Regions from separate parts of the Starkeya sp. ORNL1 genome, predicted to be linked through region 1. Evidence: predicted binding sites of a transcription regulator. Region 1 holds the regulator's gene; the other holds the start of a gene.

Region 1 (6,080 bases):
TCGCCGCGCGCATCGGCTGGGCCAGTGCGCCGAGCTTGATGCCCCCCTCCTCGGCTACCGCCCGCACCGCGGTCTCGGTGCTGGAGGCCGACCAATCCTCGACTTGTGCCAGCGCGGCGCGCGCCTTGGCGAGCAGCGACCTCGCCTCGGTGGTGAGCAGAGCGCGCGCCTTGTCGTCGATCGCGACCGGTCGGTCCTCGATGATGTAGGCGGCGCTGTCGATCAGCTCGACCAGCGTCTTGGCGCGCTCCTTCAGGCCGGGCATCGCCTCCAGCAGTTGCGCGCGCTTGCCGGGCGTGAGCTTGGCGGCGACGCTGGCGCCGTTCGGCAGGTGAGGCAGCACTGCGTCCAGCGCAGACATCAGCTGATCGTCCGGCGTTGCACGCATATAAACGCCGTTCAAATTCTCAAGCTTGGCGAAGTCGAACCGAGCCGCCGAGCGGCCCACCTTGTCGAGGTCGAACAGGCGGCTCATCTCGTCGGTGGAGAAGATCTCCTGGTCGCCATGGCTCCAGCCGAGGCGCACCAAGTAATTGCGCAGCGCCTCGGGCAGGTAGCCCATGGCGCGATAGGCATCAACGCCGAGCGCGCCATGGCGCTTGGAGAGCTTGGCGCCGTCCGGCCCGTGGATGAGCGGGATATGCGCCATCTTCGGCACGCTCCAGCCGAGCGCCGCATAGATCTGCGCCTGACGGGCAGCATTGGTGAGATGGTCGTCGCCGCGGATGATGTGGGTGATAGCCATGTCGTGGTCGTCGACCACCACCGAGAGCATATAGGTCGGCGTGTCGTCCGAGCGCAGCAGCACAAGATCGTCGAGATCCTTGTTGGCGAACACCACGCGACCCTGCACCAGGTCGTCGATCACCGTCTCGCCCTCGGTCGGCGCCCTGAGGCGGATGGCCGGCAGCCGGTCGGCGGGCGCCTCGGAGGGGTCGCGGTCGCGCCAGCGGCCGTCATAGCGCGGCGCCCGGCCTTCGCGGCGCGCGGTCTCGCGCATCTCCTCGAGCTCGGCACTCGTCGCATAGCAGCGATAGGCACGCCCGTCGGCCAGCATGCGGTCTACCGCCGCGCGGTGCCGCTCGGCGCGGGCGAACTGGTAGACGACGTCGCCGGACCAATCGATGCCGAGCCAGGAGAGGCCGTCGAGAATGGCGTCGATGGCCTCGGGCGTGGAGCGCTGGCGGTCGGTGTCCTCGATGCGCAGCAGCATCTTGCCGCCCTTCGCCCGCGCATAGAGCCAGTTGAACAGCGCGGTACGGGCGCCGCCAATGTGCAGGAAGCCGGTCGGCGAAGGGGCGAAGCGGGTGACGACGGTCTCTGACATGAAAGCTAGATCTCACTGCGGCGGTTCGGCAAATTGGATACGCGAACAGGCCGGCAATTGGCTGGTGAGCGGGCGCGCTGCGTGTAGCATAGGTCGCTAGGCAGGCAAAATCGGGCGGACGACCGGATAATCCAAGGATTAGACGCGAATTTGGCGAGCCGGTCGGGGGCAGGGGAATGGTTGATGAGCAAGGGCGGCAGCATGGCGCGCGGTCACGCGCGATTGCTGCAGTACGCCCACTCGCGGGGCCGATACTCGCTCCGGGCCTGCCGGGCTTGCGCAAGCTGGGGGCAGGACTCGCGCTCGATCTGGCGCGGGAGGTTGGCGAGCGACGCGGTTTCCTCTGGCTTCCGGTCGCCTTTGCCATCGGCGTCGGCCTCTATTTTGGCGCTGCTCGCGAGCCGTCGACGATAGCGGCCTCAGCGCTTACAGCACTGCTCATGGCCCTCGCCCTTGCGGTACGGAGTCGGGCCGTTGCCTTCCACCTGCTGGCCGGACTGGCGGCCATCGCCGCCGGCTTCGCACTTGCCACGCTACACACTGCGCGCATCGCCCATCCGGTGTTGCCGACGCAGCTGGTCGCGGCGGAAGTCTCCGGCTTCGTTGAGCGAGCGGAACTGCGCACCAAGGATGGCAAGCAGAACGGACGCATCGTGCTGCGCGTGACCGCCCTGGAGCGGGCAGGCGAGCCGCGACCCGAACGGGTGCGCGTGACCGTGCCGGGTACGCCGCCTACGGTCGGCAGCCATGTCACCGTCCGTGCGACGCTGGGCCCGCCGCCGGGGCCGGCCTATCCCGGCGGCTATGATTTCGGCCGCGATGCCTGGTTCGACGGCATCGGCGCCACCGGCTTCGCCTTCGGCAAGGCCCGGGAGAGCGCGGCGCCGGTGGCCGTGCCACCCACGCTCGGTTTCGCCGCATGGTTGGACGAAGTGCGCGCCGCCATGGCCGGACGCATCACTGCGGTCCTGTCCGGCGATACCGGGGCGATCGCGGTGGCGCTTGTCACCGGATTGCGTGGCGGCGTGAGCGAAAGCGTCGAGGAGGTGATGCGCGTCTCCGGCCTCTCGCACATCCTCTCCATCTCCGGCCTGCACATGGCGCTGGTCGCCACCACCACCTTCATCCTGGCGCGCGCCTTGCTGGCGCTGTGGCCCGCGCTTGCACTACGCTGGCCGATCAAGGCCTACGCCGCCGTGCCCGCCATCGCGGCGGCGACCTTCTATCTCGTGCTGTCCGGCAATGAGGTGCCCACGCAGCGCTCCTATCTGATGACGCTGCTGGTGCTTGTCGGGGTGATGCTCGGACGTCCGGCGCTGACGCTGCGCACGCTCGCCATCGCCGCCATGATCGTGCTCGCCGCTGCGCCGGCGACGCTGCTCGATCCCGGAACGCAGATGTCGTTTGCCGCAACGCTGGCGCTGGTCGCCGCGCACGAAGCGTTCGGCCGTCGCCTCATCAATTCGGTCGGTGCAAGCACGCCGGTCGGCGGCTACGCGCTGCGCTATGTCGGGGCTCTGCTCGTGACTTCGCTGGTCGCCGGGCTGGCGACAGCTCCCTACGCCGCCTTCCATTTCCAGCGCCTCGCGCCGTTCAGCCTGCTGGCCAATCTCGCCGCCGCGCCACTGGTATCGCTGATCGTCATGCCGTTCGGGCTGCTGGGCGCGCTGCTGCTACCGTTTGGCTGGGACGGACCGGCATGGTCGGCCATGGGGTTCGGCATAGATGGCATGAGCTACATTGCCGCGACGGTGGCGGCCATGCCGGATGCCGACCGCGGCCTGCCGGCGTTTCCCCTGGCGACGCTGATCCTGTTCAGCCTTGCTCTGGCCTGCCTGTGCCTGCTGCGCACCCGCCTCGTTCTCATCGCGCCGGTGCTGGCAGCGGCGGGTCTCTGGATCGGCGCGTCCCCCGACCGCCCGGATCTGCTGGTCGACGCCACCGGAAAGACCGTGGCGGTGCGGGGCCTAGATGGGCGCCTCGCCCTGATGGGGGATCGTCCGACGGCAGTTCTCGCCAGCCGCTTCGCCGGCGAGCAATGGCTTGGCGCGGAGGGGGATCGTGCCGCGCTCGCCGCGCCCGGCGCACAGATGGCGGCGCCGCTTTGCGATCGGCTGGGCTGTACACTGCCGATGACGGACGGGCGAAACGCCGCCCTGTCGCTCTCGCGCGATTCGCTCGTCGACGACTGCCGTCTCGCCGCCGTGCTCGTCACCCCATTCGAGCCACCCGAGGATTGCGCGGCCTATGTGGTGCGGATCGCGCCGGATGGCAGCTCAGGCGCGCAAGCGCTCCATCTCGCCGCTGATGGGCCACAACTTGTTCGTGGTCGCCCGGAAGGCGTAGAACGACCTTGGCTGCCGATGCCGCGTGAAAAGCTGGCGAACGCCGCGGCAAAGTCGCCACGACCCATCACGCCGATCGATCCTGCCGGCACGGCGGATACCGAGACCCTGTCGCCGGAGCAGGCGTCGCCCGCGCCGGATCAATAACGGCGGAACAGGCCGACCAGGCGTCCCTGGATGCGCACCCGGTCAGGGCCGAAAATGCGGGTCTCGTAGGCTGGATTAGCCGCTTCGAGGGCGACCGATGCCCCCTTCTTGCGCAACCGCTTCAAGGTGGCTTCCTCATCATCGATCAGCGCCACCACGATCTCACCCGTGTCCGCGGTCTCGGTCTTGCGGATCAGCGCGAGGTCGCCGTCGAGAATGCCAGCCTCGATCATCGAATCGCCGCGTACCTCAAGCGCATAGTGTTCGCCACTCGCCAGCATTTCCGGCGGCATCGAAATGGTGTGGCTGCGCGACTGGATCGCGGAGATCGGCGTGCCGGCGGCGATGCGGCCCATCACCGGGATGGGCACCGGGCGCGACGGCTCGTCTTCTGTGGGCGGGCGCACCCGGCCGAGGCCACCCTCGACCACGTTCGGCGAGAAGTTACGCGACGGGCGGATCGGCTGCACGCTATCCGGCAGGCGCACCACTTCGAGCGCCCGAGCGCGATTCGGCAGGCGGCGAATGAAGCCACGCTCTTCGAGCGCCGTAATGAGGCGATGGATGCCTGATTTCGAGCGGAGATCGAGGGCTTCCTTCATCTCCTCGAAGGAGGGCGGCACGCCGCTTTCCTTGAGCCGTTCATGGATGAAGCGAAGCAGCTCATGCTGTTTGCGGGTGAGCATTCCGACCCCTCGATCTGGCTGACACAGGCGAAGACGGGCCCGAGTCAAACGAAACAAAGCACGAACAAAAACCTAGCTGTTCTTTTTGTGTTCCACAACAGTAAAGATACCGCTAATGCCCCGCCGTTTCCGTGGACGGCCAAAGCGGCCCGACATTTGCCTGTATGCAATCTGGCGCAGAGTGCCTATTGCAAGGGCATAGCGCCAGGGGCGGCAGAGTCGGGAGGCTTGTATTGGTCGAGACAATCGCGGAGGTCGTGGCGGCTCATCGGCAAGGCAAGGCGCGACCGGCGGAGACACTCGCGGCCTGCATGGCGCGCATCGCCGCCTATGACGACCCGGCGGTGTTCACGGCCATTGCCGAACCCAAGGCGATCCACGCCCAGCTCAAGTCGTTGGAGGGCTCAGATCCCGAGCGGCTGCCGCTTTACGGCGTGCCCTTCGCGGTGAAGGACAATATCGACGTCGCCGGCCTGCCCACCACCTGCGCCTGCCCGGACTTCGCCTATATGGCGACCAAGGATGCTGTGAGCGTGGCGCGCCTGCGCCGGGCCGGCGCCATCGTGGTCGGCAAGACCAATCTCGATCAGTTCGCCACCGGCCTTGTCGGCCGCCGCTCGCCCTATGGCACGCCGCGCAATCCGATCCGCGCCGATCTGGTGCCGGGCGGCTCCAGTTCCGGTTCCGGCGTTGCCGTCTCCGCCGGGCTGGTGCCATTTGCGCTCGGCACCGACACCGCGGGTTCGGGCCGCATTCCCGCCGGGCTCACCAATATCGTCGGGTTGAAGCCGAGCCTCGGCCTGGTCTCGACCACCGGCGTGGTTCCGGCGTGTCGTTCGCTCGATTGCGTCTCGGTGTTCGCGCGCACCGTCGGCGATGCCTTCACTGCGTTACAGGCGATGGCCGGGGCAGACCCATCCGATCCCTTCTCGCGCGATCTGCCGCTTGGCCATGCCGGCGGCGTGGCGCCGAAGCTACGCATCGGCGTGCCGCGCAGCGTGGATTGCGTGACGTTCGGCGATCGCGAGACCGAAGGCGCCTTCGTGCGCGCGCTGGCCCGTCTCGGTGCGCTTGGGGCCGATATCGTCGAGATCGAGATGGAGCCCTTCTTCGAGGCGGCGCGCCTGCTTTACGACGGTCCCTGGGTCGCCGAACGCTATGCCGCGGTCGGCGGCTTCCTGGAATCCCGGCCGGATTCCTTTCATCCAGTGGTGCGTTCCATCATCGAACAGGGGCGGGCCCTGAGCGCGGTCGACGCGTTCCGCGGTCTCTACCGCCTTGCCGAGTTGAAGGCGCGGGCGCGACAGGAGATGACCGGGCTCGATGCGTTGATGGTGCCGACCATGCCTACCGTCTACACGCTGGCGCAGCTCGATGCCGATCCGGTGCGGCTGAACAGCAATCTCGGAATCTACACCAATTTTGTGAACCTGCTCGATATGTGCGGCCTCGCCGTACCCTCCGAAATCCGCCGCGACGGTGCGCCGTTCGGCATCACCTTGCTGGCGCCGGCCGGGCGCGACGCGCATCTTGCGGCGATCGGCGCGGCCTTCCACGCCCGCACCGGGCTCGCCA
Region 2 (6,080 bases), 150 kb from region 1:
TGTAGAGCGTGTCGACCAGCAGGGTCGACTTGCCGCCGCCGGAGACACCGGTGACCGCAGTGAACAGGCCGAGCGGTATCTCGGCGCTGACGTCCTTCAGATTGTTGCCGCGCGCGCCGATCACCTTGAGCATGCGCTTGGTGTTCGGCTTGCGCCGCTTCGGCACCGGCACGCTCATCTCTCCGGTGAGGTATTTGCCGGTGAGCGAGTCCGGATGGGCCAGGATGTCCGCCGGCGTGCCCTGCGCCACGATCTGGCCGCCATGCACGCCGGCGCCGGGGCCGACATCGACCACATAGTCGGCAGCGAGCACGGCGTCCTCATCATGCTCGACCACGATCACGGTGTTGCCGAGGTCGCGCAGCCGCCGGAGCGTGCCGAGCAGGCGCTCATTGTCGCGCTGGTGCAGGCCGATCGAGGGCTCGTCCAGCACATAGAGCACGCCCGTCAGGCCGGAGCCGATCTGGCTGGCGAGACGGATGCGCTGGCTCTCGCCGCCGGACAGCGTGCCGGAGCCGCGGGCGAGGGTGAGGTAATCCAGCCCGACATCGAGCAGGAAGGCGAGGCGCTCGCGTATCTCCTTCAGGATGCGCACCGCGATCTCGTTCTGCTTGTCGGTGAGCTGGCCGGGCAGCGCGCCGAACCACTCGAGCGCCCCGCGCACAGAGAGCCGCGCGGCTTCACCGATATGGCTGCCGGCGATCTTCACGGCCAGCGCCTCGGGTTTCAGCCGGTAGCCATGGCAGGCGGCGCAGGGCACCGCGGAGAAATACTTGCCGATTTCCTCGCGCGCCCAGTCGCTCTCGGTCTCGCGCCAGCGCCGCTCGAGATTGGTGATGATGCCCTCGAAGGTCTTCGAGGTCTCGTAGGCGCGCATCCCGTCATCATAGACGAAGCGCACCGCGTCCGAGCCCGAGCCGTAGAGAATGACGTTGCGCGCCTTCTCCGGCAGTTCGTTCCACGCTGTGGTCAGCTTGAAGCCGTAATGGCGGGAGAGCGCGTCGAGCGTCTGGCCGTAATAGGGCGAGGTCGACTTGGCCCAGGGCGCCAGCGCGCCCTGCTTCAAGGTGCGCGACTTGTCCGGCACCACCAGTTCGGGATCGATCTTGCTTTCATGGCCGAGGCCGTCGCACACCGGGCAGGCGCCGAACGGATTGTTGAACGAGAACAGCCGCGGCTCGATCTCTGAAATGGTGAAGCCGGAGACCGGGCAGGCGAACTTCTCCGAGAACAATATGCGCCTGGGCGAGCCGTCCGCCTCGGTTTCGTCGGCATACTCCATCACAGCGATACCGTCGGCGAGGCCGAGCGCCGTCTCCAGCGAATCCGCGAGGCGACCGGCAATGTCGGCGCGCACCACGAGGCGGTCCACCACCACGTCGATGTCGTGCTTCAGCTTCTTGTCGAGCGCCGGGGCGTCGGCGATCTCGTGGAAGGTGCCGTCGATCTTGACGCGCTGGAAGCCCTTCTTCTGGAACTCGGCGAGTTCCTTGCGGTATTCGCCCTTGCGCCCGCGCACCACCGGCGCCAGCAGGAACAGCCGGGTCTTCTCCGGCAGCGCCAGCACGCGGTCGACCATCTGGCTGACCGTCTGGCTCTCGATCGGCAGGCCCGTGGCCGGCGAATAGGGCACGCCGACCCGCGCCCAGAGCAGGCGCATATAGTCATAGATCTCGGTGACGGTGCCGACCGTAGAGCGCGGATTCTTCGAGGTGGTCTTCTGCTCGATGGAGATGGCCGGCGAGAGGCCGTCGATCTGGTCGACGTCCGGCTTCTGCATCATCTCCAGGAACTGGCGGGCATAAGCCGAGAGGCTTTCCACATAGCGGCGCTGGCCTTCGGCATAGATGGTGTCGAAGGCAAGCGACGACTTGCCGGAGCCGGAGAGGCCGGTGAAGACGACAAGGCTGTCGCGGGGGATTTCGAGGTCGACATTCTTGAGATTGTGCTCGCGCGCGCCGCGGATCGAGATCACGCGGGCATCGCGGCGGGGAGTGTCCACGCGATCCTTCATTCCGGTCTTTCCTGGGCTCTTCGTTCGGCTCGGCAGATTCTTCATTCCGGCTCGACAGATGGGCCGGACCCGTTCAGGGCATGGCAATGAACTTCGAGACGTCGTAGCGGAAGCTGCGCCGCCCGCTTCACGTTCCGTCGAACTCGCTCATCGCCGTCGAGCCCACAAGATAGTCATCCTGCTGCGCCGCGTCATCACCGCCCGGCCGGCGAATCTCATCCCGGACGCCGGAAGACCGGCTTGCGCCCCATTAAGCACGATGCTAGGAACAGAACAAGAACGATCTTGATCGCCGTTTTCCGTCGCGCGCGCGGGCTCTCGTTGCCCGTGGTGCGGCCGGCGAAGTTGGGTGTGGAAAAGGACGCTGCGGCGGGTCTCGCGCCGGTCGTGGTCGTCTAGGATGGCGGCTCTTGTGGCGCATGGCGCCGACGGTTTGGAGGACGAGATGGCGGGCAGCGTCAACAAGGTGATACTGGTCGGTAATCTCGGCCGCGATCCGGAAGTGCGGACCTTCCAGAATGGTGGGCGGGTGTGCAATCTGCGCATCGCCACGTCCGAGACCTGGAAGGACAAGGCGTCGGGCGAGCGGCGCGAGCGCACCGAATGGCACAGCGTGGTGATCTTCAACGAGAACCTGCTGCGCATCGCCGAGCAGTATCTGCGCAAGGGCACCAAGGTCTATATCGAGGGCCAGCTTGAGACCCGCAAGGCGACCGACCAGTCCGGCGGCGAGCGCTATTTCACCGAAGTCGTGCTGCGCCAGTTCCGCGGCGAACTGACCATCCTCGACAGCAAGGGCGGCAGTTCGGAGTCCGGTGACGACTATTCCAGCGGCGGCGATTTCGGCTCGTCGGGCAGCGGCTTCGGCGGCGGCTCCTCAGGGGGAGGGCGCTCCTCCGGCGGCGAACGCAAGCCCGCGGCGGCCGTCAGCGGTGGTGGCGGCTCACGCTTCGGCGGTGGAAGCAGCGGCGGCGACCTGGATGACGAGATCCCGTTCTGAGCGGTTTGTTCCAAAGGGCGACGCCCTCCCGAGGCCGGCCTCAGGACAAGCCACGTCATCCTGAGGTGCTCGGGCGCAGCCCGAGCCTCGAAGGATGTTGAAGCAGAAGACGGTCATCGGGTGCGTCGTTATCCGGTCAGAAACGCCGCGCGTATCCCGTCCATGACGAACTGCACCGCCAGCGCGGTCAGCACCACGCCGAGCAGGCGAGTGAGGATGGCGTTGCCGGTAACGCCGAGCAGGCGGTTCATGCGCTCGGCAGCGAGATAGACGGCAAGGCACGCGGCCACCACCAAGGCGGTGATGACGAACAGCCCGGCGAGCCGCGTCGGATCGCCCTTGGCCTCGCCGGCCAGCAGCATCATCGCGGTGATGGCGCCAGGCCCCGCCATCAGCGGAATGGCGAGCGGGAACACCGAGAGGTGGTGGAGATGGTGCTCGCGCATCATCGCCTCGGCGTTCTCGCTCTTGCGCTCGGTGCGCCGGCCAAACACCATCTCGAAGGAGATGGCGAACAGCAGCAGGCCACCGGCGATGCGGAAGGCGGGGAGGGTGATGCCGAGCGCCGCCAGGAGCGGCGCGCCGATGGCGCCGAACATCGCCAATATGCCGAGTGCGATGATCGAGGAACGCCACGCGACGCGGCGGCGCTCTTCCGTGGACAGGCCGCTCGTAACGGCCAGGAAGATCGGCGCGAGGCCGGGCGGGTCGAGCACGACCAGCATGGTCACCGCCGCCGAGACGAAATAGTCGAGCATGGTCGCGCCTTCGGATGGTCCGCCGCTTCCCAACGGTCCTGGATCGAGCACCTGATGGTAAGCGTTATGCGCGGGAGAAATATACCGCTGATATCAATTGCGGATCGGGCGGAAAGCATCGGTGCGATGTCTGCAACCACCGGGTCGGCCACGTCGCGGGAACACGCTTTTTGGATGGTAATATAAGGCCGTTTCGCCACGCTTCCGCCACGTTCCGACGAAGCCGTCAAAACATTCTCATAACATATTGATTTAACAGGACTTCTTGAACCCTCGAAACGACCCCTGCGCTGGCGTGCCGTGGCGGAATCGGCTAGAGAGAGCCGACGTTTCGTAGCTTTGGAAAGTACCCTCCGTGTCCGAATCCGACGCCAGCAATCCAGGGGAAGGTGGTCCCTCGGACATCCGGCCTGTCTCGATCACCGACGAGCTGTCGCGCAGCTATCTCGATTACGCCATGAGCGTGATCGTCTCGCGCGCGCTGCCCGACGTGCGCGACGGTCTCAAGCCGGTGCACCGGCGCATCCTGTTCTCGATGCGCGAGAACAACTACACGCCTGACCGCGCCTACAACAAATCCGCCCGCGTCACCGGCGACACGATGGGTAAGTACCATCCGCACGGCAACCAGGCGATCTATGACGCGCTGGTGCGTCTCGCGCAGGAATTCTCCATGCGCCTGCCGCTGATCGACGGCCAGGGCAATTTCGGCTCGGTGGATGGCGATCCGCCGGCGGCCGAACGCTACACCGAGGTGCGGCTGGCGCGTCCGGCCATGGCGCTGCTCGACGACCTCGACAAGGACACGGTCGACTTCCAGGACAATTATGACGGGCGCGAGCAGGAGCCGACCGTGCTCCCCGCCCGCTTCCCGAACCTGCTGGTCAATGGCGCCGGCGGCATCGCGGTGGGCATGGCCACCAATATCCCGCCGCACAATCTCGGCGAGGTGGTCGATGCCTGCATTGCCCTGATCGACGAGCCGGACATGGAGATCGAGCGGCTGCTCGACCTCATCCCCGGCCCGGATTTCCCGACCGGCGCCCTGATCCTCGGCCGCAGCGGCATCCGCCAAGCATACCTCACCGGCCGCGGCTCGGTCGTCATGCGCGCGCGCGCTACCATCGAGACGACGCGGCGCGAGCGCGAAGCCATCATCATCACCGAGATTCCCTATCAGGTGAACAAGGCGACGATGATCGAGCGCATGGCCGAGCTGGTGCGCGAAAAGCGCCTCGAAGGCATCGCCGAGATTCGCGACGAGAGCTCGCGCGAGGGGATGCGCGTCGTCATCGAGATCAAGCGCGACGCGCAGGCTGACGTCGTGCTGAACAATCTCTACCGCATGACGGCGCTGCAGACCTCGTTCGGCGCCAATATGGTGGCGCTGAACGGCGGCAAGCCGGCGCTGATGACGCTGCACGACCTGCTGACCGCCTTCGTCGCCTTCCGCGAGGAGGTGATTAGCCGGCGGACGAAATTCCTGCTGCGCAAGGCGCGCGACCGGGCCCACGTGCTGGTCGGCCTCGCCATCGCAGTGGCGAACATCGATGAGGTGATCCGCACCATCCGCACCTCGCCGGACCCGGCGACCGCGCGCGATTTGCTGATGGCGCGGCATTGGCCGGCCCATGACGTCGCGCCGCTGATCGTGCTGATCGACGATCCGCGCCACCGCATCGCCGAGGACGGCACCTATCGGCTTTCCGCGGAACAGGCGCGGGCGATCCTCGATCTGCGCCTGCAGCGCCTCACCGCGCTCGGGCGCGACGAGATCGCCGACGAACTCGACAAGATCGCGGTGGAGATCCGCGAATATCTGGAGATCCTGGCCAGCCGGGCGCGCATCCGCAGCATCGTCAAGGACGAACTGCTTGCGGTGAAGACCGATTTCAATACCCCGCGCCGTACCGAGATCGTCGAGGCCGAAGGCGATTTCGAGGACGAAGACCTCATCGCTCGCGAGGATATGGTCGTCACCGTCTCGCACGCCGGCTATGTGAAGCGCGTGCCGCTCTCGACCTATCGGGCGCAGCGCCGCGGCGGCAAGGGCCGTGCGGCGATGCAGACCCGCGACGAGGATTTCGTTACCCGGCTGTTCGTCGCCTCGACGCACGCCCCGGTGCTGTTCTTCTCGTCCAAGGGGCAGGTCTACAAGCTGAAGGTGTGGCGCCTGCCCATCGCCGCGCCGCAGGCGCGCGGCAAGGCGCTGGTCAACATCCTGCCGCTCGATGCAGACGAGCGCATCACCTCGATCATGGCGCTGCCGGACGAGGAGGTGTGGAGCGGGCTGCAGATCATGTTCGCC

Evidence for each region. Region 1 encodes LexA, which represses DNA repair genes until DNA is damaged. Its sites were predicted from a motif close to TGTTCNNNNTGTGTTCNG; they were not measured.
Region 2: the regulator LexA is predicted to act here: its motif matches at 2,279-2,296, upstream of uvrA (excinuclease ABC subunit UvrA).

What each region holds. Positions count from the first base shown of each region.
Region 1 covers NZ_CP048834.1:761,468-767,547, reverse strand. The annotation lists gene gltX (glutamate--tRNA ligase) at 1-1,327, opposite strand, end outside; gene G3545_RS03710 (ComEC/Rec2 family competence protein) at 1,504-3,819, shown strand; gene lexA (transcriptional repressor LexA) at 3,813-4,505, opposite strand; gene atzF (allophanate hydrolase) at 4,739-6,080, shown strand, end outside.
Region 2 covers NZ_CP048834.1:607,122-613,201, forward strand. The annotation lists gene uvrA (excinuclease ABC subunit UvrA) at 1-2,014, opposite strand, end outside; gene ssb (single-stranded DNA-binding protein) at 2,460-3,014, shown strand; gene G3545_RS02985 (MarC family protein) at 3,143-3,772, opposite strand; gene gyrA (DNA gyrase subunit A) at 4,128-6,080, shown strand, end outside.